Regions from separate parts of the Cryptosporangium japonicum genome, predicted to be linked through region 1. Evidence: riboswitches for the same ligand, from Rfam matches in the RefSeq annotation. Region 1 holds a riboswitch; each other region holds the start of a gene.
What was found. Region 1 has a riboswitch for cobalamin ahead of cobN (cobaltochelatase subunit CobN). Riboswitches for the same ligand answer to the same signal wherever they lie in the genome.

Region 1 (7,266 bases):
CGATCAGGTACTCCAGCCCGAGGTCGTTGGCCGCGAGCGCGTCCTTCGACTCCGCGGCCCCGACGAAGCCCACCGGGATGCCGAGCACGGCCGCGGGGCGCGGTGCACCGGCCGCGATCAGGTCGAGCAGGTGGAACAGCGCCGTGGGGGCGTTGCCGATCGCGACGACCGACCCCTCCAGGTGCTCGCGCCAGAGCTCCAGCGCGGCCGCACTGCGGGTGGTGCCGAGCTCGGCGGCCAGCGACGGCACGCGGGGGTCGTTCAGCGTGCAGATCACCTCGTTCGACGCGGGGAGACGCCGCCGCGTCACGCCCGAGGCCACCATCTGCGCGTCGCAGAGGATCGGGGCTCCGGACCGGAGGGCCTCGATCGCGGCGGGCACCGCGCCCGGCGAGAACGCCAGGTCGTCGACCAGGTCGACCATGCCGCAGGAGTGGATCATGCGGACCGCCACCCGGGCGACGTCCGCCGGGAGGCCGCTCAGGTCGGCCTCCGACCGGATGATCGCGAACGAATGACGGTAGATCTCCGCACCGTCGCGGATGTACTGCCCAGTCAACGCTTGATCCTCCTGGCGGCCGCCACGGCCGCGGGTAGCTCGTCGACGGGAACGGGTTCGCCGTCGACCTGGTATCCGTCCGTGGTGGCCAGTACGTCCACGTGGACGTCGGCCGGGTGCCCGCACCGCCGCGCGCACCCGGCGAAGTGCACGGGGAGCAGCGCGCCGGGGTTGCGCAGTGCGGTCGCCGCGTCGGCGTGGACGTCCGTGCGGGATTTGGCGCAGCCGGGAAGGCCGGTGCAGGCCGAGGCGCTCGCCCAGGCCGACGCCGGATCGGTCACCAGCCCCGCCTCGGCCAGCGGAGCCAGCGCCTCGGGCCCCACGCCGGGCAGCACCACTCCCCGCCAGGGCGTGACGATGATCTCGTTCCGGGCCACCTCGGTGATCGCGTCCATCTGCGTTCCGGTGAGCCGTCCCAGCGGGACCACCACCCCCACCGCCCCGTCGAGCGCTCCGATCGGGTCGGCGCCGCGGAGGGGCGCGAGCACGGAGGGTTCGACCAGGGCGCAGGCCAGGGCCGGCTGCATCCGGCGGGCGACCCGCGCCACGGCGTCGTCGAGCTCGGACAGACGCCAGGCCTTCGAGGCCTGCGCCGCACGTTCGAGCAGGAAGCACCGCGCGGCGGCGATCAGGGCCGCAACGGCCTGGCCGGCCCGGACCCGCAGACCGCTGTCGACCCCCGCCAGCAGCACCGGGACCGGGTCGGCGCCCAGCAGCACGGTCACGTCGGCGCCCAGCGAGACCACGTCCCGATCGGTGTCGATCGCGAACAGGAACCGGCCGGGCAGCTCGGACAGCTCTCCGTCCGCGCACAGCGCCCGGTCGAGCGCGGAGACCACCGGGCCGGCCCCGCCGAGCGGCGACGCCACGATGTTGCGTACCCGCTCGTGCGTGGCCGAGGGCAGAAGTCCGACGTCAGCGAGCCGCGCGGCCAACGCGTCCGAATCGGTGACGCCGCGAATCTGCAGATTCGCCCGAGATGTCAGCTCCAGCGGGGCGAACGGCAGCAGTGCCCGCCACTGGGTGAGGCTCACCACACCACCGGGGATGCGCACCCGGGCCAGCCCGCCGTCGGCCGCCTCGTGCACCTGCAACGCGCCTGGGCAGCTGTCGGCAGCCTGGCGGAAGGGCACGGCGGTGGGCATAGTCCGGATGCTACGTGTCGCTCCGGTGATCCCCATTGGGCCCACTTGACGATTGGGACCCTGATCACCAGTGTTGAAAGGCCATGAGCGGTGTCAGGTGGAGGAAGCCGGTGTGAATCCGGCGCGGTCCCGCCACTGTCACCGGGGAGCGAGCCTGCATCCGAGCCACTGCATCAGCGGGAAGGCAGCAGGGGAGCGTCGATCCGGGAGCCAGGAGACTCCAGGCACCGCTGACCACGACCCGGGGCGCGGACCCCGAGTGAGGACGCCCCGCGTGATCTTGCTGCTCTCGACGTCGGACACCGACCTGCTCTCGGCGCGGGCCAGCGGCGCGCCCTACCGGCTCGCGAACCCGGCTCGAACCGGCGTCGACGATCTGCCCGGGCTCACCGACGGCGTGGACCTGGTCGTCGTCCGGATCCTCGGCGGACGCCGGGCCTGGGAAGAGGGGCTCGACGCGCTGCTCGCGGGGCCGTTGCCGGTCGTCGTGCTCGGTGGGGAGATCGCGCCGGACGCGGACCTCATGCAGCTCTCGACGGTCCCGATCGGAGTCGCGGCGGAGGCGCACGCCTACCTCGCGCAGGGCGGTGCGGCGAACCTCCAGCAGCTGCACAACTTCCTCAGCGACACCGTCCTGCTCACCGGCCTCGGCTTCGAGCCCCCCGTCGAGATGCCCACCTGGGGCATCCTGGAACGCGAATCGACGGGCGACGGGCCGACGATCGCGGTGCTCTACTACCGCGCCCACCACATCGCCGGGAACACCGCGTTCGTCGGAGCGCTCTGTGACGCGATCGAGAACGCCGGTGGCCAGGCCCTGCCGATCTTCTGCGCCTCGCTGCGCACCGCGCCCGCCGAGCTGCTGCGAACCCTCGAGACCGCGGACGCGCTCGTCGTCACCGTGCTCGCCGCCGGCGGCACCAAACCCGCCACCGTCAGCGCCGGTGGCGACGACGACGCCTGGGACGTGGGCGCGCTCGCCGCGCTCGACGTCCCGATCCTGCAGGGGCTCTGCCTCACCAGCAGCCGCGCCACCTGGGACGCCAACGACGACGGGCTCTCCCCGCTCGACAACGCCACCCAGGTCGCGATCCCGGAGTTCGACGGCCGGATCATCACGGTGCCGTTCTCGTTCAAGGAGATCGACGCCGACGGCCTCACCGTCTACGTCGCCGACCCCGAGCGGGCCGCGCGTGTGGCCGGCATCGCGGTGAAGCACGGCGTGCTCCGCCACATCGCGCCGGAGAACAAGAAGATCGCGCTGATGCTCAGCGCCTACCCCACCAAGCACGCCCGGGTCGGCAACGCGGTGGGCCTGGACACCCCGAAGTCCGCGGTGAAACTCCTCCAGGCGCTGCAGGACGCCGGTTACCGGGTCGGTGACCTGCCCGGCGTCGAGGCGCAGGACGGCGACGCGCTCATCCACGCGCTGATCAAGGCCGGCGGCCACGACACCGCCTGGCTCACCGAGGAGCAGCTCGCCGCGAACCCGGTCCGCATCCCGGCGGCCGAGTACCGGACGTACTTCGACTCCCTCGATCCCTCCCTCCGGGACAAGATGCTCGAGCACTGGGGCCCGCCTCCCGGCGAGCTCTACGTCCACGACGGAGACATCGTCCTGGCCGCACTGCGCGGCGAGAACGTCGTCGTGATGATCCAGCCGCCGCGTGGCTTCGGCGAGAACCCGGTCGCGATCTACCACGATCCCGACCTCCCGCCGAGCCACCACTACCTGGCCGCCTACCGGTGGCTCGCCTCCGAGTTCGGTGCGGACGCGGTCGTCCACCTGGGTAAACACGGCAACTTGGAGTGGCTGCCGGGCAAGACCGTGGGGATGTCGGCCGCCGACGGCTCCGACGCCGCGCTCGGCGACCTGCCGCTGATCTACCCGTTCCTGGTCAACGACCCGGGCGAGGGCACCCAGGCCAAGCGGCGCACGCACGCCACGCTCGTCGACCACCTGGTGCCCCCGATGGCCAGGGCCGACAGTTACGGCGACATCGCCCGCCTCGAGCAGCTGCTCGACGAGCACGCGAACATCGCCGCGCTCGACCCGGCGAAGCTGCCGGCGATCCGCGCGCAGATCTGGACGCTGATCCAGGCCGCGCGCCTCGACCACGACCTGGGCCTGGACGACCGCCCGCACGACGCCGAGTTCGACGACTTCCTGCTCCACGTCGACGGGTGGCTGTGCGAGGTCAAGGACGTGCAGATCCGCGACGGCCTGCACGTCCTCGGTGACGCGCCCACCGGCGAGGCGCGGGTGAACCTCGTCCTCGCGATGCTGCGTGCCCGCCAGATGTGGGCCGGTCAGGTCGCCGCGCTGCCGGGCCTGCGCGAGGCGCTGGGCCTCTCCGAGGCCGGCGACGAGGCCCGGTCCGATGTCGACACGATCGACGCGGTCGCCCGTGGCCTGGTCGCCGCGATGGAGGAACGCGGCTGGGACCCCGCCGAGGCCGCTTCCGTCGCCTCGTCGGTCGACGTCGACCAGCACGCCGATGTGACGAAGGTGCTCGAGTTCGCGGCCACCGAGGTCGTGCCGCGGCTGAACAAGACCACCGACGAGATGGCGCACGTGCTGCACGCCCTGAACGGGGGATACGTCCCCGCCGGGCCGAGTGGCTCCCCGCTGCGCGGGCTCATCAACACGCTCCCGACCGGCCGGAACTTCTACTCGGTCGACCCCAAGGCGGTGCCGAGCCGCCTGGCCTGGGAGACCGGCTCGGCGATGGCCGAGTCGCTGCTCACCCGCTACCGCGAGGACACCGGCGACTGGCCGCGCTCGGTCGGCCTGTCGATCTGGGGCACGTCGGCGATGCGCACCGCCGGCGACGACATCGCCGAGGTGATGGCGCTGCTCGGCGTCCGCCCGGTCTGGGACGAGCAGTCCCGCCGGGTCAGCGGGCTCGAACTCATCCCGCGCGCGGAGCTCGACCGCCCACGCATCGACGTCACGATGCGCATCAGCGGCTTCTTCCGGGACGCGTTCCCGCACGTCATCGCGATGCTCGACGACGCCGTGCAGCTGGTCGCCGGGCTCGACGAGCCCGACAACTACGTCCGCGAGCACGTTCTCGCCGACCTGGCCGAGCAGAAGAGCGAACGCCAGGCCACGATGCGGCTGTTCGGCTCCAAGCCGGGCGCGTACGGCGCCGGGCTGCTCCAGGCGATCGACTCACGCACCTGGCGCGACGACAAGGACCTGGCCGAGGTCTACGCGGTGTGGGGCGGTTACGCCTACGGCCGTGACCTCGACGGTGTGCCGGCCCGCCCGGACATGGAGAACGCGTACCGCCGGATCAACATCGCGGCCAAGAACGTCGACACGGCCGAGCACGACATCGCCGACTCCGACGACTACTTCCAGTACCACGGCGGCATGATCGCGACCGTCCGGGCGCTGACCGGCCAGTCGCCGAAGGCCTACATCGGCGACAGCACCCGCCCGGACGCCGTGCGCACCCGCAGCCTGCACGAGGAGACCGCCCGGGTGTTCCGGGCCCGCGTGGTCAACCCGCGCTGGATCGAGGCGATGCGCCGGCACGGCTACAAGGGCGCGTTCGAGCTGGCCGCCACCGTCGACTACCTGTTCGGCTACGACGCCACGGCCGGCGTCGTCGCCGACTGGATGTACGAGAAGCTGGCCGCGACGTACGCGCTCGACGAGGAGAACCAGAAGTTCTTCGGCGAGTCGAACCCCTGGGCGCTGCACGCGATCACCGAACGCCTGATCGAGGCGGCCGACCGCGGCCTCTGGGAGCACCCGGACGCCGACACGCTGGCGGCGCTCCAGGACCTCTACCTGGCGACCGAGGGTGACCTCGAGGACGACTGAGCAGCGAAGCGCTGCACCGGTTCGATGCTGTTGAGCAGCGTCGAGCTGCACTCGGCGAAGGCGACCTGCACCGCGCGCAGCTCCGCGGCCGACGGCCCGTTCACGTCGTCGACCGCCAGCGCCATCTCGGCCGCCGACGTCGAGAGGTGCAGCGCGGTCACCGCGAGCGCGTGCAGAATCGCGGGCGCGTCGACGAGCACGTCGGACTGCAGGGCACGGGCCAGCGCCCGCGCGTCACTACCGAGCGTGTTGGCCAGATCCGTGACGGTATCGCCGGCGAACTTCATGCCCGCGATAATGCCTCCTCCTCACCGGTCCGCGCGGCCCCGTAACGGGGGGCATAAGTGGCGAAACGGACGGGCGCGCCCGAGGGGTGGGAGGCGCCCGGGCGGTTTCGCCCTCAGCGAGGGAGACTGCATACGGTTGGAACGCTGACCAGCGAGAACAAAGGAGAACCGGTGGTCCTGGAACCCGCCGAGATCTGGGCTTATCTGATCGGGCGCGGATCGGTCCCGGCGACCGCCACCGGCACCGTGCGCGAGGTCGGCGACGGCAACATGAACCGCGTCTTCGTGGCGGTTCCCGACGACCCCGCGATCCCGAGCGTCGCCGTGAAGCAGGCCCCGCCGTGGATCCAGAAACTCGGGCCGTCCGCGCCGATGAGCCCCGAGCGGGCGCTGATCGAAGCGAGAGCGCTGCGGACGTTCGCCGAGTACGCGCCCAGGCAGACGCCGACGATCCTCGACGTCGACGAGACCCGGTTCGCGTTCACGATGGAGGACCTCTCCGACCTCACCGTGCTGCGCACCGCCCTCAACGACGGCGCCGAGCTCGGCCGGACGTCGGCCGAGGTGGGCGAGCTGATCGGGCGGGTCACGTTCGCGACGAGCGTCGCCGGCGCCGATCCGCGGGTGCGCGCGGCGCTGATCGCCGAGTCGGTCAACCCGCTGCTCGCCGAGGTCACGCTCCAGTACCTGCTGGGTGATCCGTTCGTCGAGGCCGAGCACAACCACCACCACCCGGCGCTCGAGGACGGCGTGAAGCGGCTGCGTGCCGACCCGGCGGTCCGCACCGAACTCGCCGCGGTCCGCGCCGCGTTCGGCGCCAAGGCCCAGGCCCTGGTCCACGGTGACCTCCACAGCGGCAGCGTGATGGTCGGTCACCGCGACGGCGAACCGGTCGTCCGGGTGATCGACCCCGAGTTCGCGATGGTCGGGCCGATCGGCCTCGACCTCGGCCTCTACGTCGCCAACGTCGTCATCGCGGCCGTGCGCAGCCGGAACAGCGCCCACCTCGCGAGCATCGCCGAGTGCTGGGACGCGTTCTGCGCCGCCTGGCGCGAGGGCTGGCCCACCCGCGTCGACCCGTTGCTCGACGACGGCTGGCTCCTGCGTGAACTGCGCGACGTCTGGCACGACACGCTGGGCTTCGCCGCCGTCGAACTGGTGCGCCGCGTCGCCGGTTACTCGCACGCGTCGGACCTCGAGACGCTGCCCGACCCCGGCCCGGCATCCGCGCTCGTGCTCGACCTCGGCCACAAGCTGCTCGTCGACCGCGAGATCTGCGGCAGCCGCCCGGATCCCCGCGCGCTCGCGCACCTCGTCAGCACCTCCTGGGAGGCCCGGCAGTGAGGCCCGTCCTCGACGACAGCGTCCGTCTCACCGACGACGGTGTGCTGATCCTCGACCGCCGCGTCTTCCCCGCCCGCGAGGAGTGGGTGCTGACCC
Region 2 (7,266 bases), on a different contig from region 1:
CGTCCTGCAGACCCATGACGCCGAGGCCGACCGGGCGCCAGCGCGGGTTGCTCGCCGCGGCCTGCGGGGTCGGATAGAAGTTGATGTCGATCACGCGGTCCAGGAAGACGACCGCGGTGCGGACCGTCGCCCGCAGCTTCTCCCAGTCCAGGTCGGTGCCGGCGACGTGGGCGGCCAGGTTGACCGAGCCGAGGTTGCAGACCGCGGTCTCGTCGTCGCTGGAGACCTCGATGATCTCGGTGCAGAGGTTCGAGAGGTGGACGACGTTGCCGGGTTTCGCGGTCTGGTTGGCGAGCCGGTTCGACGCGTCCTTGAACGTCATCCAGCCGTTGCCGGTCTGGGCGAGCGTGCGCATCATCTTGCCGTAGAGGTCCCGGGCCTTGAGTTTGCGCACCTCGCGGCCGGCCTGCTCGGCGGCTTCGTAGGCCCGCTCGAAGTCCGCACCCCACAGATCCGGGAAGTCGGGGAACTCGTCGGGGTCGAACAGCGACCACTGACCGTCCTCCTCGACCCGGCGCATGAACAGGTCCGGGATCCAGTTCGCCAGGTTGAGGTTGTGCGTGCGCCTGGCGTCCTCGCCGGTGTTGTCACGCAGCTCGAGGAACTCCTCGATGTCCGGGTGCCACGGCTCCAGGTAGACGCAGGCCGCGCCCTTGCGTCGCCCGCCCTGGTTGACCGCGGCCACCGACGCGTCGAGCGTGCGCAGGAACGGGACGATGCCGTTCGACTGGCCGTTCGTGCCCCGGATCAGCGCACCCCGGCCACGGACCCGGGAGAAGCCGATGCCGATGCCGCCGGCGAACTTCGACAGGTTCGCGACCTGGGCGTAACGCTGGTAGATCGAGTCCAGCTCGTCCTTCGGCGAGTCCACCAGGTAGCAGGAGCTCATCTGGGTGTGCCGGGTGCCGGAGTTGAACAGCGTCGGTGAGCTCGGCAGGTACGCGAGGCTGGCGAGCAGCCGGTAGAAGTCGATCGCTTCCTTGGCGGTGGTGCTCAGCCCACAGGCCACCCGCAGCAGCCAGTACTGCGGAGTCTCGACGACGAGGCGGGCGTGCGGGTGGCGCAGCAGGTAGCGGTCGGCCACCGTCCGGAGCCCGAAGTACTCGAAGCGCAGGTCGTTGGACTCGTCGATCGCGTCGTCGAGCTTACGGGCGTTCTTCTTGACGAACTCCGCGGTGTCGTCGCCGATCAGGCTTTGCTCGTGGCCCAGCGCGATCGACTGGCTGAAGCTCGCGATGCCCTGGCCGCGGACCTCTTTGTCGAGGTAGCCGGCGAGCAGCCGCGCGGCGAGGCGAGAGTACTGGGGCTCCTCGCCGATCATCTCCGCCGCGGTCTGGATGCTGAGCTGATCGAGCTCGGCCGTGCTGGCACCGTCGTAGAGACCGCTGATCGTCTTCGTCGCGACCCGGAGCGGGTCGACGTCGGTGAGGTCGCCCGCCCACCGTTCGACGGCCTTCACGATCTTGTTGACGTCCACCGGCTCGGCGTCGCCGTTTGCCGCAGTCAGGTGAATCTGCGTGACGTGCATCTGGGGCCGGCGTTGCACCGGTGTCTCCGGCGTGACCTCGGCGGTTGTCACAACTCTCTCCTCGCGAGTATCTGGACACGCGAGGACCGACGCCGATGCGCACGGCGATGTGCGCGGGATGGCGTCAGCCGTCCCGCGCGGCCTCCGACCGCCGGACCGTTCCCGGCCCGGCGCGCTGGCAGGTCTTCGGACTCGTGGGCGCTCGTACTGGCCTACTGGCCGTCGCTTCCCAGGCTCGCGCCCAGTGCTTGATGACGGCGGTCGTTCCCACTCACCGCTGCGGGGCAGTCCCGGATTTCCACCGGGTTCCCTGTTGCCACGGCCACCCTGGGTGGACGGCCGAACCAGCTGCGCGCACCACCATACGCGCTACCCGCCCCGGGCCCGCGGCACCGACCGTCCCTGGCCCGACTCTTGACGAGCCGGAGGTGACCATGTCCGACCACCGAGCCCACCACCGGCTGTCCAGCCGGTACGGTCTCCTGAACCGTCCGGCGCGCGCTGCTCGGCTCGTCGTGCTGTGGGAGCGTCAGGCATGGTCAACGAAACACTGGGCGTGGACGGCGTCGTGCTGCGCCGCGCCGAACGGGCTGATCTTCCGGCATTGATCGAGCTCCTGGCCGCCGATCAACTCGGCGCTCGGCGCGAGAGCGTGGACGACCTCACGCCGTACGAAACGGCCTTCGCGGCCATCGAGGCCGATCCCGCGCATCTGCTGATGGTGGCGGCGGCCGAGCGTCGGATCGTGGGGACGTTCCAGCTGAGCTTCCTTCCTGGGCTCGCCCGCCGAGGGGCTCTGCGGGCGCAGATCGAGGCGGTGCGGGTCGCCGGCGAATGGCGCGGCCGGGGGCTCGGCGCGGCCATGATGCGTTGGGCGATCGAGGAGGCTCGCCGCCGTGGGTGCGCGACGGTGCAGTTGACGTCGGACAAGTCGCGGCTGGACGCGCACCGCTTCTACCGTCGGCTGGGATTCGTCGCTTCCCACGACGGATTCAAGCTCGTGCTCCGGCAAAACTGACGCTTGCATCCGGTACCCAGGTACAGGCTTACCGTCGAGGCATGACGAGCTCCGACGGGGTTTCCCCCGCCTGCACCTTGCCCACCGCGGAACGGCCGCCGCGCATCGCTGAGTTCGACGACCTGTTCACCACCGCTCGGCGGGTCGAACGGCTCGCGCCCACCCGCGCCCGGGTGGTGCTGGCCGAGACCGGCGGGGTTCGTGCTCGGACCGAGGACCTGACGGCGCGGGAAACCGCATGCTGCTCGTTCTTCACCTTCACGATCACCCCGGCCGGCCCGGCCGATCTCTGGCTGGACGTCGAAGTCCCCGCCGCCCAGGTCGCTGTGCTCGACGGGCTGCTCACCCGAGCCACGGCATGACCGAGGTGCTGCGCACGAGCCAGGTCGCCGCCGCGGCCGGGGTGAACACCCAGACGCTGCGCTACTACGAACGGCGCGGCCTGCTCGCCGAACCCGACCGCACCACCGGCGGCCACCGGCTCTACCCACCCGAAGCTGTCACCGTGCTGCGCGTCATCAAAGTCGCCAAACGCCTCGGGTTCACTCTCGACGAAGTCGCCGACCTCCTCGAAGCCGGCCGCCACCGCCACCGCCCCGACAGCGGTCTGCGGGCCGGTGCGCAGGCCAAACTCGCCGAAGTCGAGGAACGCATCCGCGACCTGCAAACCATTCGTGCCACTCTCGTCGACGCCCTGGACGCCGGATGCGACGACCTCGCCGCCTGCGCGAGCAACGACTGCTGCCTCGGCGTGGCGTAGCCCATTCCGATCCGCGCGCGGCAGCTGGTCGGCCCGCTGGACCCCCGTGAGCGTGTGGGTCGCGCCGAGTGGCTCCGGACTGACCTTCCTCGTCGCCCGCGCCGACGCGGGGCGCCTGAAGCCTGCACGAGCTGCCGGCCGTGCACGACGAGGCCGGCCACGGCACGCTGCGTGGCAAGACCGTGCCCGAGCAGGTCAACCGGCGACCTGGTTGCGGCCGTTCTGCTTGGCTCGGTAGAGCTGCGCGTCGGCGTCGGCCAGGAGTTGGCCCACCTCGGCGTCGGCGTGCGGGACCACCGCGGCGACACCCACGCTGACGGTGACGACCCCGAGCGGTGAGCCGGCGTGCGTCATCGCGAGCTTCTCCACGGCCGCTCGCACCCGCTCGGCGACCACGAGCGCACCGGCCAGATCGCTGTCCGGCATCACCACCGCGAACTCCTCGCCGCCGTAGCGGGCCACCAGGTCGGTGGCGCGGACGCCCTCGTCGAGCGCGGCGGCGATGGCGCGCAGGCAGTCGTCGCCGGCCGGGTGACCGTAGCGATCGTTGTACTGCTTGAAGTGGTCGACGTCGAGGATCGCCAGGGCGAACGACGTCTTCGACCGCAGCCCGCGGTCCCACTCGGTGTCCAGCGCGTGGACGAACCGACGCCGGTTGGCCAGGCCGGTGAGCGGATCGGTGACGCTGAGCTGCTCGAGCCGGTGGTTGGCCTCGGCCAGCTCGGCCGTCCGCTCGGCGATCCGGCGCTCCAGCGTGGTGTAGAGCCGGGCGTTCGCGAACGACACCGCGAGCTGCCCGGCGACGAGCTGCACCAGGTCGAGCCGGTCAGTGGTGAACGCACCCGACGCGAGCGTGTTGACCAGTACCAGCAGCGCCTGCTCGGCGCCCAGGTGCAGCACCGGCACGACGAGCAGCGAGCAGTGGTCGAGGTCGGCGAAGTACGGATCGCGGGCGAACCAGTCGTCGGCGCACGCGTCCTCGACCAGCAGGGTCTCTCCGCTGCGTTCGGCGTACCGGACGGCGCTGAGCGGGACCCCGTCCTCCGAGGCCCACCGGCCGTCGTCGTCGCGGACCAGCACGTGCACCCGGGTCGCGCCGGTCATCGCGCCGAGCACCTCGGTGACCCGGGCGCTCAGCTGGTCGAGGGTGAGTTCGGCGCTGAGCGCCTGCGAGGCGGCGAGCACACCGCGCAGGTCGATGGTGTCCGCGGTGAGGCCGCCGCCGCTCCAGCGGTCCGGCCGCCCGGTGGAAGGGCCGACGCGCCGGGGCGGGAACTCCGCGTCGAGCGCGGCCACTTTTGTCGTCGCGCCCCAGGCCGCGTACAGCTCACGGGCCTGATCGAGGTGGATCCGGCCGGTGTAGCGGAAGCCGCGCTCCAGGTGCAGGCGGGCCACCCGCTCGGTGAGGTGGGCGCGGAGCCACGGACGGGGACCGTCGAGGGCGGAGAGGGCACGATCGTACGCGCGCAGAGCCTCGGCGAAGTCGTCGCGGGCGCGGTGCTGCTCGGCGGCGAGCAGGTCGACCGCGGCGGCGAAGTTCGCCGGGCAGTCCGCGGCCCTGGCGGTGATCCAGTCCGTTGCCGCCCGGAGCTGGGCCTCGTCACCACCGCCGCGGATCAGCGCCAGCGCCCGCAGCAGGTACCCGGTGAACGCCACGGCGGTACCGGAGAGGAACGGCAACGCGGCCTGGTAGACGTCGGTGTGGGCGACGAGGGCGGGGACGTCGTCGAACAGCGCCGCGGCCAGCGCGCCCATGGTGTGGACGTTCCCGATCGCGGTGACGTTGCCGTGCAGCTCGACGTCCGGAGCCGGCATCGAGGCCAGTTCACCGACCAGCACCCGGGCCAGGTCACCGTAGACGGCGAGCGCCCTGGCCGGCTGCTCGTTGCTGGTGCGCAGGCAGAACGCGACCGCGCTGTCGGCCTCGGCGGCCAGGTCCTCCACCCGCTGGGCGCTCTCCAGCAGAGCGCCCAGCTGCGGGAAGGCGGTGTAGCAGGCGTTGTGGAGGTCACCACCGCGGACGAGCCCCTCGTGGGCACGCCGCACCTGCGCGAGCACCTCGTCCGGCGGTGCGAACCAACAGGCCGTGCCCAGCGCGTACAGGAACCGGGCCTGCGACGTATGCGGCTCCCAGCCGTGCTCCTCGCTCACCGCCAGCACCCGGGGCAGGACGTCGTGGCCGAGGCGGTAGTCCTGTCGCCGGGCGACGGCGACGAACCCGAGGTGGCTGACCGGCCCGACCAGTTCGGCGACCGGGCCGTGCTCCGCCCAGAGCCGCGCGCACTCGACGGCCAGCCAGTGCATCGTCGGCTGGTCGCAGAAGAACGCGGCCGGAATCGTCGCGTTGGCGATGGCCGCGATGGCGCGCAGCCGCGGCGGGGCCGCGTCCGCCGGTGCGGCCGTCCACTGCCGCACCCGGTCGAGCCCTTCGTCGATGACGCGGGAGAGTTCCGCGCCGTCCGGTCGGGCGAGCCCCAGTTCGCTCAGCAGCTCCAGCCCCAGCGCGAGGCCGGCGCCCGGCTCCTCCCGCCGGATCAGGCTGCTGATCTGCAGCGCGTCGGCGGTGGCCCGGTCGGCCGGGTCGCCCGGCTGGGCGGCGATCCACGCGTGGAGCGCGTCGGCCTCCGCGGTCCGTCCCAGCCCGACCAGCGCCGCGTGCCGCGCCGTCGCCGACGCCACGTCACGACCGACCAGGTGCTCGGCGGCCGTCATCAGCCGGTCGACCGACTCCCAGTCGCTGAGCAGCCGGGTCGTCGCTGCGGCGCGGCGGCACAGGTCGGCCGCCCGGCGTCGCTCGTCCGGATCGGTGACCGACGAGAGGACCGGCAGGTACTGGGTCGCCGCGACCACTTCCCGGCCGGGGACGGTGGCCAGCCGGCGGGCGATCGCCAGCCGGAGCGGCCCGGCGTCGTCGCCGGGCAGCAGCGCGGCGGCGGCCTGCTGCGCGCGGTCGTGGACGAACTTCACGGCCAGCTCGTCGAGCGCGTGGTCGACGACGAGCAGCCCGGTCTCCAGCGCCGGCGCGAGCGCCTCGTCCAGCGCGGTACCCGCCAGACCGGCGGCCCGGCCGATCGTCTCCGGATCGAGCTCACCGCCGAGGAGCGCCAGGGCCGCGAGCACGTTCCGGGTGGACGCGGAGAACTCGGCCATGCGTGCGGTGAGCAGCTCGACGACGTTGCCCGCCCCGACCGCGTTGCCGTCCCACCGCCAGCCGTGGCGGTCGAGGGACAGCCGCTCCTCCCGACGTAGCTCGTTGAGCACCTGGATGGTGTCGAACGGGTTCCCGCCGGTGTGTGCGCGCACCGCGTCGGCGAGGTCGGCCACGTCGGCGATCGGGGCGCGGAGGATCTCGGCGACCAGCTCCGTGCAGGCCGGCGTCGACAGGCTTTCCAGCCGGAGGTACTCGACGTCGGTGTTCAGCCGCCGCCACCGGTCGAGCATCGGGGCGAGCGGATGGTCCGGCCCCACCTCCTGGTGCCGGTACGCGGCCACCAGCAGAACGCACGGCGGGCCGCCCCCGCTGATCATCGTGTCGACGAACGCCAGCGGGGACGGCCCGGCCCACTGAACGTCGTCGAGGACGAGCACGATCGGTCGCTGCGGAGTGGCCAGGGTGCGCAGCACGTCCAGCGCGAGCTGGATCAGTTGGGTCTGTCCGGTGCGCACGTCGGCGTCGGACAGGTCGACCGGCGGCGTTCGCAGGACGGCCCCCAGCTCGGGGTTGAACGCCGCCAGCAGGCCGGCCCGGCCGCCGAGCACGGCACGCAGCCGGTCGCGGACGGGTTCCAGCTCGACGTCCTGCTCGGCCAGCAGCAGCCGCCCCAGGCTCCGCAGCGCCTGCCGCACCGCGTCGCCGTCCTCGTCCCGCCGGTGCTTGTCGAACTTGCCGCCGACCAGCCAGCCGCCCGCGCGGGAGACGACCGGGCGCAGCTCGGCGATCAACCGGGACTTGCCGACCCC
Region 3 (7,266 bases), on a different contig from region 1:
TAGCTACCCCGGCAATCAGTTCATTCGTTCTCTAAAGCAACACGAACATCGCGCTCGTCCGACTTGTCATCGGGACACGGATTCGAGTTCCCGCTCCGGCGTCTCGGCCAGGTGCTCGCGGAGCTTCTCGCCCTCGATGTCGACGTTCGGCAGCACCCGGTCGAGCCAGCGCGGGAGCCACCAGGCCGCCCGTCCGAACAGCGAGATCACCGCGGGCACGATCGTCATCCGGACGATGAACGCGTCCACCGCCACGCCGAGCGCCAGCGCGAACCCGACCGACTTGATCGTCGGGTCGTCGATCAGCACGAACCCGGCGAACACGCTGGTCATGATCAGCGCGGCGGCCGTGACCACGCGCGCGCCGTGGCCCATGCCGCTGACCACCGCCTCCTGCGCGCCGTCGCCGTGGACGAAGTCCTCACGCATCCGCGAGACGAGGAACACCTCGTAGTCCATGGCCAGGCCGAACAGGATGCCGATCAGCAGGATCGGCAGGAAGCTCACCAGCGGCCCCGGCGTCGAGACGCCGACCAGGTCGGCCAGGTGGCCCTCCTGGAAGATCCAGACCGTGATGCCGAACGTGGTGCCGACCGTGAGCAGGAAGCCCGCCGCGGCCTTGAGCGGCACCAGGATCGACCGGAACACCAGCATCAGCAGCAGCACCGAGAGCCCGACGACGAGCGCGAGGTAGATCGGCAGCGCGTCGGAGAGCTTCTCGGAGACGTCGATGCCGATCGCGGTCTGGCCGGTGAGCGAGACGTCGGCGCCGTCGATGTCGGCCGTGCGGTCGCGGACGTCGTGCACGAGCGTCTCGGTGGAGGCCGCGGTCGGCCCGTCCTTCGGGATGATGCCGAGCAGCGCGGTCCTCTTGTCCGGGCTGAGGTTCGGCGGGGCGACCGCGACCAGGTTCGGCGTACCGGCCAGCGCCTGGTTCACCTTCTGCACGGCGGCGCCGGTCTCGGCCGGGGTGTCGGCCGCGACGACGAGCGCGAGCCGCCCGTTGAACCCGGGGCCGAAGCCCTCGCTGATCAGGTCGGCGGCCGCGCGGGCCGGCGTGCCCTCGGCGGCCTGGCTCGGATCGGGCAGGCCGAGACGCATGTCCTTCGCCGGGATGGCCAGCAGGCCGAGCCCGAGGATGCCGACGATGATGACCGGGATGCGCAGCTTGATGACGAGCCGCGCCCAGCGGAACCCGAACGCCTCTTTCGTGCTCTTCTCGTGCTTGCCGGGGCCGGCACTGTCCGTCTCGGCCACCTCGTCCGACGCGTGTTTGGGCTCGTCTCCGGGCGCCTCGGTGAGCTCGGCGCGAGCCTTGCGGGGCAGCACCCGGAGCTTGGCGAAACCGAGCAGCGCGGGCAGCAGCGTGACCGCCACCAGCACCGCGACCGCGACCGTGCCGGCGGCGGCCAGGCCCATCGCGGTGAGGAACGGGATGTTGACGACCGAGAGGCCGGCCAGCGCGATGATCACCGTGATACCGGCGAACACGACCGCCGACCCGGCCGTGCCGACGGACCGGCCGGCCGCCTCCTCCGGGTCCATCCCGTCGGCCAGGTGCTGGCGGTGCCGCGAGGTGATGAACAGCGAGTAGTCGATGCCGACGGCCAGGCCCAGCATCAGCGCGAGGATCGGCGCCGTGCTGTTCAGCTCGATCACGCTGGTCAGCGCGAACAGACCGGCCATACCGGCGCCGACACCGATCAGCGCGTTGAGCATCGTCATGCCCGCGGCGACCAGCGAGCCGAACGTCACCAGCAGGACGACGAGCGCGACGACGACGCCGATGGCCTCGGTGCCGCCGACCTCCGGCGGGGAGCTCATCACCTCGCCGCCGTGCTCGACCTCCAGGCCGGAGTCGAGCGCGGCCCGGCCCGACCGCTCGTACGCGGTGCGCTCGTCCTCGGTGATCTCGTCGGCGCGCTTGTCGAACTGCACCTGGATCAGCGCGTACCGGGCGTCCGGCGTCAGCGCCCTGGCGCTGTAGGGGTCGACCGCGGCGACGACGCCGGGCAGCGACGCGGCTTCCTTCACCAGGCCGGTGACCGCGGCCGCGAACGACGGGTCGGTGAGCGTCTTGCCTTCCGGGGCGGCCACGACGATCGTTCCGGTGGCACCGCTCGCGGCCGGGAACTCACGGGCCAGCGCGTCCAGCGCGCGCTGCGATTCGGTGCCCGGTAACGCGAAGTCGTTCGTGGTCGCGCCCTTGAACGCCACCGCCGCACCGCCCAGTGCGACGAGCACCACGAGCCAGAGTGCGACCACCAGATTGCGGCGGCGGAACGAACCGCGGCCGAGTCGGTACAGCAGGGTTGCCAATGTGGATCCTCGGTCGGAACGGAGACGACACCAGTTCCGATGGTGCCCTCCGACGACGGCATTCGCTAGCCGAGCGGCTAGTTGTGTGAGGTTTGACTCACACGATCCAGACACCGCGTCGAAGACCGCACCGGACGCGCGCCGCGCGCCGGCCGGCGGGCCGGACAACCCGGCCGCGTGGTGCGGGCGATCGTGCTGATCACCGGGTTGGCCACGCTGTTCGGCGTCGCCGAGTGGCGCTACGGGAGCGTGTTACGGTCGGGACGCCAGTCAACCCACGAGGTGGGTCAGGGAACCCGGTGCGAACCCGGGACTGACGCGCAGCGGTGAGGGGGACGGCCGCGGTACAGGCCACTGGGCTCGCTGCCTGGGAAGGCGCCGCGGCCGGACGAACCCGAGTCCGAAGACCTGCTGGCGACCGGCGTCCACCTGGGCGGCGGATCGGCTACGGGCCTCGCGATCGGGCCCGCGATCCTCTCGGGGTACCTCGTGCGGTTACGTCCTGGGCTCGTCGCGAGCCTGCTCCTTCTCACCGGCTGCGGCGCGGCCACCGAACCCGGCGCCGCGGACTCCGGTTATCCGATCAGCGTGACGAACTGCGACCGGACGGTGAGCGTCGACACCCGCATCGAGAAGGCGGTGTCGATCAGTCAGCCGGCCAGTGAGCTGCTGCTCTCGCTCGGGCTGGGCGACCGGATGGCCGGCACCGCCTCTTGGAGCGATCCGGTGCTGCCGTCGCTGGCCCCGGCCAATGCGAAGGTGCCGCGGATCTCGAAAGACTTCCCGTCGTTCGAGCGGTTGCTCGCCGACGAACCGGACTTCGTCTACACCACGTTCGCCTACACGTACACGCCCGAGGGCGTCGCCGACCGGGCGAAGTTCGACCAGGTGAAGATCCCGACGTACCTGTCGTCGAGCGAGTGCACCGGCCAGGACGCCACCCAGACCCGCGCGCTGACGATCGACGACCTGTACCGGGAGATCACCGACCTGGCGACGCTGTTCGACGTGCCGGAGCGCGGCACCGCGCTGGTCGCGTCGCTGAAGAAACGCATGGCGACCGCGGTGGACGCGCGGAACGTCAGCCTCGCCTGGTGGTACTCCAGCACGAAGGCGCCGTACATCGCCGGGTGCTGCGGCACCCCGGGCCTGATCACCGCGGCCGTCGGCGCGACGAACGCGTTCGCCGACAGCCGGCAGCTCTGGCCCGAGACCGGCTGGGAGAGCATTCTCGCGCGCGATCCGGACGTACTCGTGCTGGCCGACCTGACCCGGGGCGACGACGGTGACAGCGCCGCGGCGAAGATCGCGTTCCTGGAGTCCGACCCGGTCGCGAGCACGCTCACCGCGGTGAAGAACAAGCGGTACGTCGTGCTGTCCGGCTCCGACATGGACCCGGGGGTGCGCACCGTGCCGGCCGTGGAGAAGCTGTCGGCCGGCCTGACGAAACTGGGGTACGGGGCGAAGTAGATGGCGCGGCTCGGGCTCGGCGCGCTCATCGGGGTGAGCGCCCTCGTGGTGTCGGTCGCGGTGGCGATCACGATCGGACCGGCCCACCTCTCGGTTTCCGACGTGTTCGCCGTGGTCACCGACCACCTGGGCGGGCCGCCGTCCGGTCTCTCGACGATCCGCGACGCGATCGTCTGGGACCTGCGCCTGCCCCGGACGCTGCTGGCCGCGGTGTGCGGCGCCGGGCTCGCGCTCTGCGGCGCCGTGCTCCAGGCCCTGCTGCGTAACCCGCTCGCCGACCCGTACGTGCTCGGCATCTCGTCCGGGGCGTCGACCGGCGCGGTGCTCGTCCTCGTGCTCGGGGTCGGGGCGGGGAGCGTCGGGCTCGGGCTCGGGGCGTTCCTCGGCGCGCTCGTCGCGTTCGCGCTGGTGCTCGCGCTGGCCCGGGTCGCCGGCGGGACGACCGACCGGCTGATCCTCGCCGGTGTCGCCGGCACCCAGCTGTTCGCGGCGATCACGTCGTTCGTCGTGATCTCCTCGGCCGACGCACGGCAGACCCGCGGAGTGCTGTTCTGGCTGCTCGGTTCGCTCAGCGGCGCCGGCTGGGGTGACGTGCTGCTGTGTTCGGCCGTGCTCGCGGTGGGGTTGGTGGTCTGCGCGAGCCTGGCCCTGTCACTCGACGCGTTCGCTTTCGGCGCCGACGCCGCGGCCGCGCTCGGCGTCCCCGTCGGAGTGGTCAGAGCGGTTCTGCTGGGCGTCACCGCGCTGCTGACGGCAGTGCTGGTGAGCGCGGCCGGTGCGATCGGGTTCGTCGGGCTGGTGCTGCCGCACGCCGCCAGGGCGCTGGTCGGCCCGGAACACCGGCGGCTGCTGCCGGCCACGGCGCTGGTCGGCGCGATCTTCCTGGTCTGGGTCGACACGCTGGGGCGCACGCTGCTGGAGCCGCAGGAGATCCCGGTCGGCGTGGTGACCGCGCTGGTCGGGGTGCCCGCGTTCGCGGTCGTGCTGGGGCGGAGGGTCCGGTGAGCCTGCGCGCCGAGAGGGTGAGCTGGGCGGCCGGCGGGCGGCTGATCGTCGACGCGGTCGACCTGGCGGCCCCGCCGGGGAGCACGGTGGGGTTGCTCGGCCCCAACGGTTCCGGCAAGTCGACGCTGCTGCGGATCCTCGCCGGGCTCCGGCGGCCGACCACGGGCGTCGTGACGCTCGACGACGCCCCGCTGTCGTCGCGGGGGCGCCGGGCCCTCGCGCGGCGGCTGGCCGTGGTGGAGCAGCACGCGGTGACCGACGTCGGCCTGACCGTGCGCGACGTGATCGCGCTCGGGCGGGTGCCGCACCGGCGCGGTCTCGCCGCCCCGTCGGCCGCGGACTCGGCGGCGGTGCTCTCGGCGGCCGCGCGGACCGGGCTGACCCCGCACCTCGACCAGGACTGGCGCACGCTCTCCGGCGGCGAGCGGCAACGGGCGCAGATCGCCCGCGCGCTGGCGCAGGAGCCACGTGAACTGCTCCTCGACGAACCGACGAACCACCTGGACATCGGGCACCAGCTCGAGCTGCTGGCGCTGGTGTGCGCGTTGCCGGTGACGTCGGTGGTGGCGCTGCACGACCTGAATCTCGCCGCGATGTTCTGCGATTCGGTGGTGCTGCTGCACCGGGGACGCGCGGTGGCCGCGGGCACGCCGGCGCAGGTGCTGACCCGGGAGGCGATCCAGGAGGTGTACGGGGTGTCGGCGCGCGTGGCCACCGGGCCCGACGGCCGCCCCACCGTTCACTTCACCCGTCCTCCGGGTTGAACCGGGTAGCGGCGCGACTCGTCGGAGGGATGTGGGCGGGATCGTGACATGATCGCGGGCATGACCGGACCGGGGCTGCTGCGTGAAGCGCGCGCCCTGGTCTTCGTGCTCGTCTGCCTGAGCCTCTCGGTCGCGTTGCACAGCTGGGCGCACGGTGAGATCCCGCCGCTGCTCGCCGTCCTGGCCGGCGGTGGGCTCGTGCTGTCCGTGGCGCTGCCGCTGACCGGACGTCAGCGTGGGCTCCCGATGATCACCGGCGCGCTGGCGGTCACCCAGCTGGGGCTGCACCTGGTGTTCTCGGTGATGCCGAGCCAGCACGTCATGATCCCGGCCCACGGCACCGGCACGATGATCGCCGGGCACGTCGTCGCCGGCGGGCTGGCCGCGCTCTGGCTGCACGCCGGTGAGGTGGCGGTCTGGCGCCTGGTCCGGCGGCTGGCCCAGCGGCTGCCCGCGCTCGGGGTGGTGTTCGCGCTCGCGGCGCTGCGGATCCCCGCGCCCGCGCCGCGCCGGTTCCGCCCGCGCACGGCCGAGCTCGCGGCCCCGTTGCCCGAGCCGACCTGGCTGCGCAGCACCACCCGCCGCGGCCCGCCCGCGCTGCTGCCCGCGCCGCGCTGAACGCCGCGGCCCCGTTCCGGGGCCGCTCGCTCGACTTCCCGCTGACCCCAGGTCAGCGGCTCCTTCGCCTTCTCCGGTGGACGCCGTGCCGCGTCCCACCGCGCTGACTCCTGGAGTTCCGATGACCATCAACGCCGATCCCCCACGCGACGACGTGACATCGACCGCCACCGCGCTCGCCGATCCCCCGGTGGAGACACCGGCACCAGCGCCGAAGCGGCCGGCCCGGTGGGCCCTGCTGCGCCGGCTGCACTTCTACGCCGGTGTCTTCGTCGCGCCGTTCCTGTTCGTCGCCGCGCTCACCGGCCTGGCCTACACGCTGGCCCCGCAGCTCAACGACGTCGTCTACGGCCACGAGCTCTCCGTCGACCGGGTCGGCGACACGACGGTGCCGCTCGCCGACCAGGTCGCCGCCGCCCGCAAAGCCCACCCCGACGGCACGCTGAGCACGGTCTCCGTCCTCGACGACCCCGAGGCCACGACCCAGATCGCCTTCTCCGTGCCGGAGCTCGCCGCGGACGAGAAGGTCCACACCGTCTACGTCGACCCGTACACCGGCGAGGTCCGGGGCCAGCTCACCACCTGGTACAACGCGACGCCGCTGCAGACCTGGCTGGACGGCTTCCACCGCACGCTCAACCTGGGTGACACCGGGCGGATGTACTCCGAGCTCGCCGCCTCCTGGCTCTGGGTGATCTCGCTCGGCGGCCTCGTGCTCTGGATCGGACGCAAGCGCGCGTACCGGGGTGAGCGGGCGGCCCGGCGTCGGGCGCTGGTGCCGGACCTCTCCGCGAAGGGTGTGCGCCGCACCCGCGGCTGGCACGCGTCGATCGGCGTCTGGATCACCGTCGGGCTGCTGTTCCTGTCCGCGACCGGGCTGACCTGGTCGCAGTACGCCGGCGCCCGGTTCGGTGCCGCCCTCGACGCCGTCCAGGGCCACGCGCCCGCGCTGAACACCGCGCTCGGGGTGAGCGACGCCGCTCCGGCCGCCGGTCACCACGGCGGCGGTGCCCCGACCGGCGAGCGCACGACCGACCTCCCGGCGGGCAAGACGCTCGAGGAGGTGCTCGCGGCCGCCGGCCCGATGGAA

Region 2: linked by a shared signal. The riboswitch ahead of ABD437_RS11185 (ribonucleoside-diphosphate reductase subunit alpha) and the one ahead of cobN (cobaltochelatase subunit CobN) in region 1 are both predicted to bind cobalamin.
Region 3: linked by a shared signal. The riboswitch ahead of ABD437_RS30215 (ABC transporter substrate-binding protein) and the one ahead of cobN (cobaltochelatase subunit CobN) in region 1 are both predicted to bind cobalamin.

What each region holds. Positions count from the first base shown of each region.
Region 1 is NZ_BAAAGX010000018.1:158,874-166,139, forward strand. It holds gene ABD437_RS23990 (precorrin-8X methylmutase) at 1-559, opposite strand, end outside; gene ABD437_RS23995 (precorrin-3B synthase) at 556-1,704, opposite strand; cobalamin riboswitch at 1,805-1,925, shown strand; gene cobN (cobaltochelatase subunit CobN) at 1,979-5,539, shown strand; gene ABD437_RS24005 (hypothetical protein) at 5,503-5,826, opposite strand; gene mtnK (S-methyl-5-thioribose kinase) at 5,998-7,170, shown strand; gene ABD437_RS24015 (translation initiation factor eIF-2B alpha/beta/delta subunit family protein) at 7,167-7,266, shown strand, end outside.
Region 2 is NZ_BAAAGX010000009.1:15,686-22,951, reverse strand. It holds gene ABD437_RS11185 (ribonucleoside-diphosphate reductase subunit alpha) at 1-1,528, opposite strand, end outside; cobalamin riboswitch at 1,703-1,877, opposite strand; gene ABD437_RS11180 (GNAT family N-acetyltransferase) at 2,064-2,546, shown strand; gene ABD437_RS11175 (hypothetical protein) at 2,588-2,908, shown strand; gene ABD437_RS11170 (MerR family transcriptional regulator) at 2,905-3,306, shown strand; gene ABD437_RS11165 (diguanylate cyclase) at 3,502-7,266, opposite strand, start outside.
Region 3 is NZ_BAAAGX010000025.1:110,754-118,019, reverse strand. It holds gene ABD437_RS30220 (MMPL family transporter) at 67-2,319, opposite strand; cobalamin riboswitch at 2,570-2,749, shown strand; gene ABD437_RS30215 (ABC transporter substrate-binding protein) at 2,809-3,789, shown strand; gene ABD437_RS30210 (FecCD family ABC transporter permease) at 3,790-4,794, shown strand; gene ABD437_RS30205 (ABC transporter ATP-binding protein) at 4,791-5,558, shown strand; gene ABD437_RS30200 (hypothetical protein) at 5,619-6,176, shown strand; gene ABD437_RS30195 (PepSY-associated TM helix domain-containing protein) at 6,298-7,266, shown strand, end outside.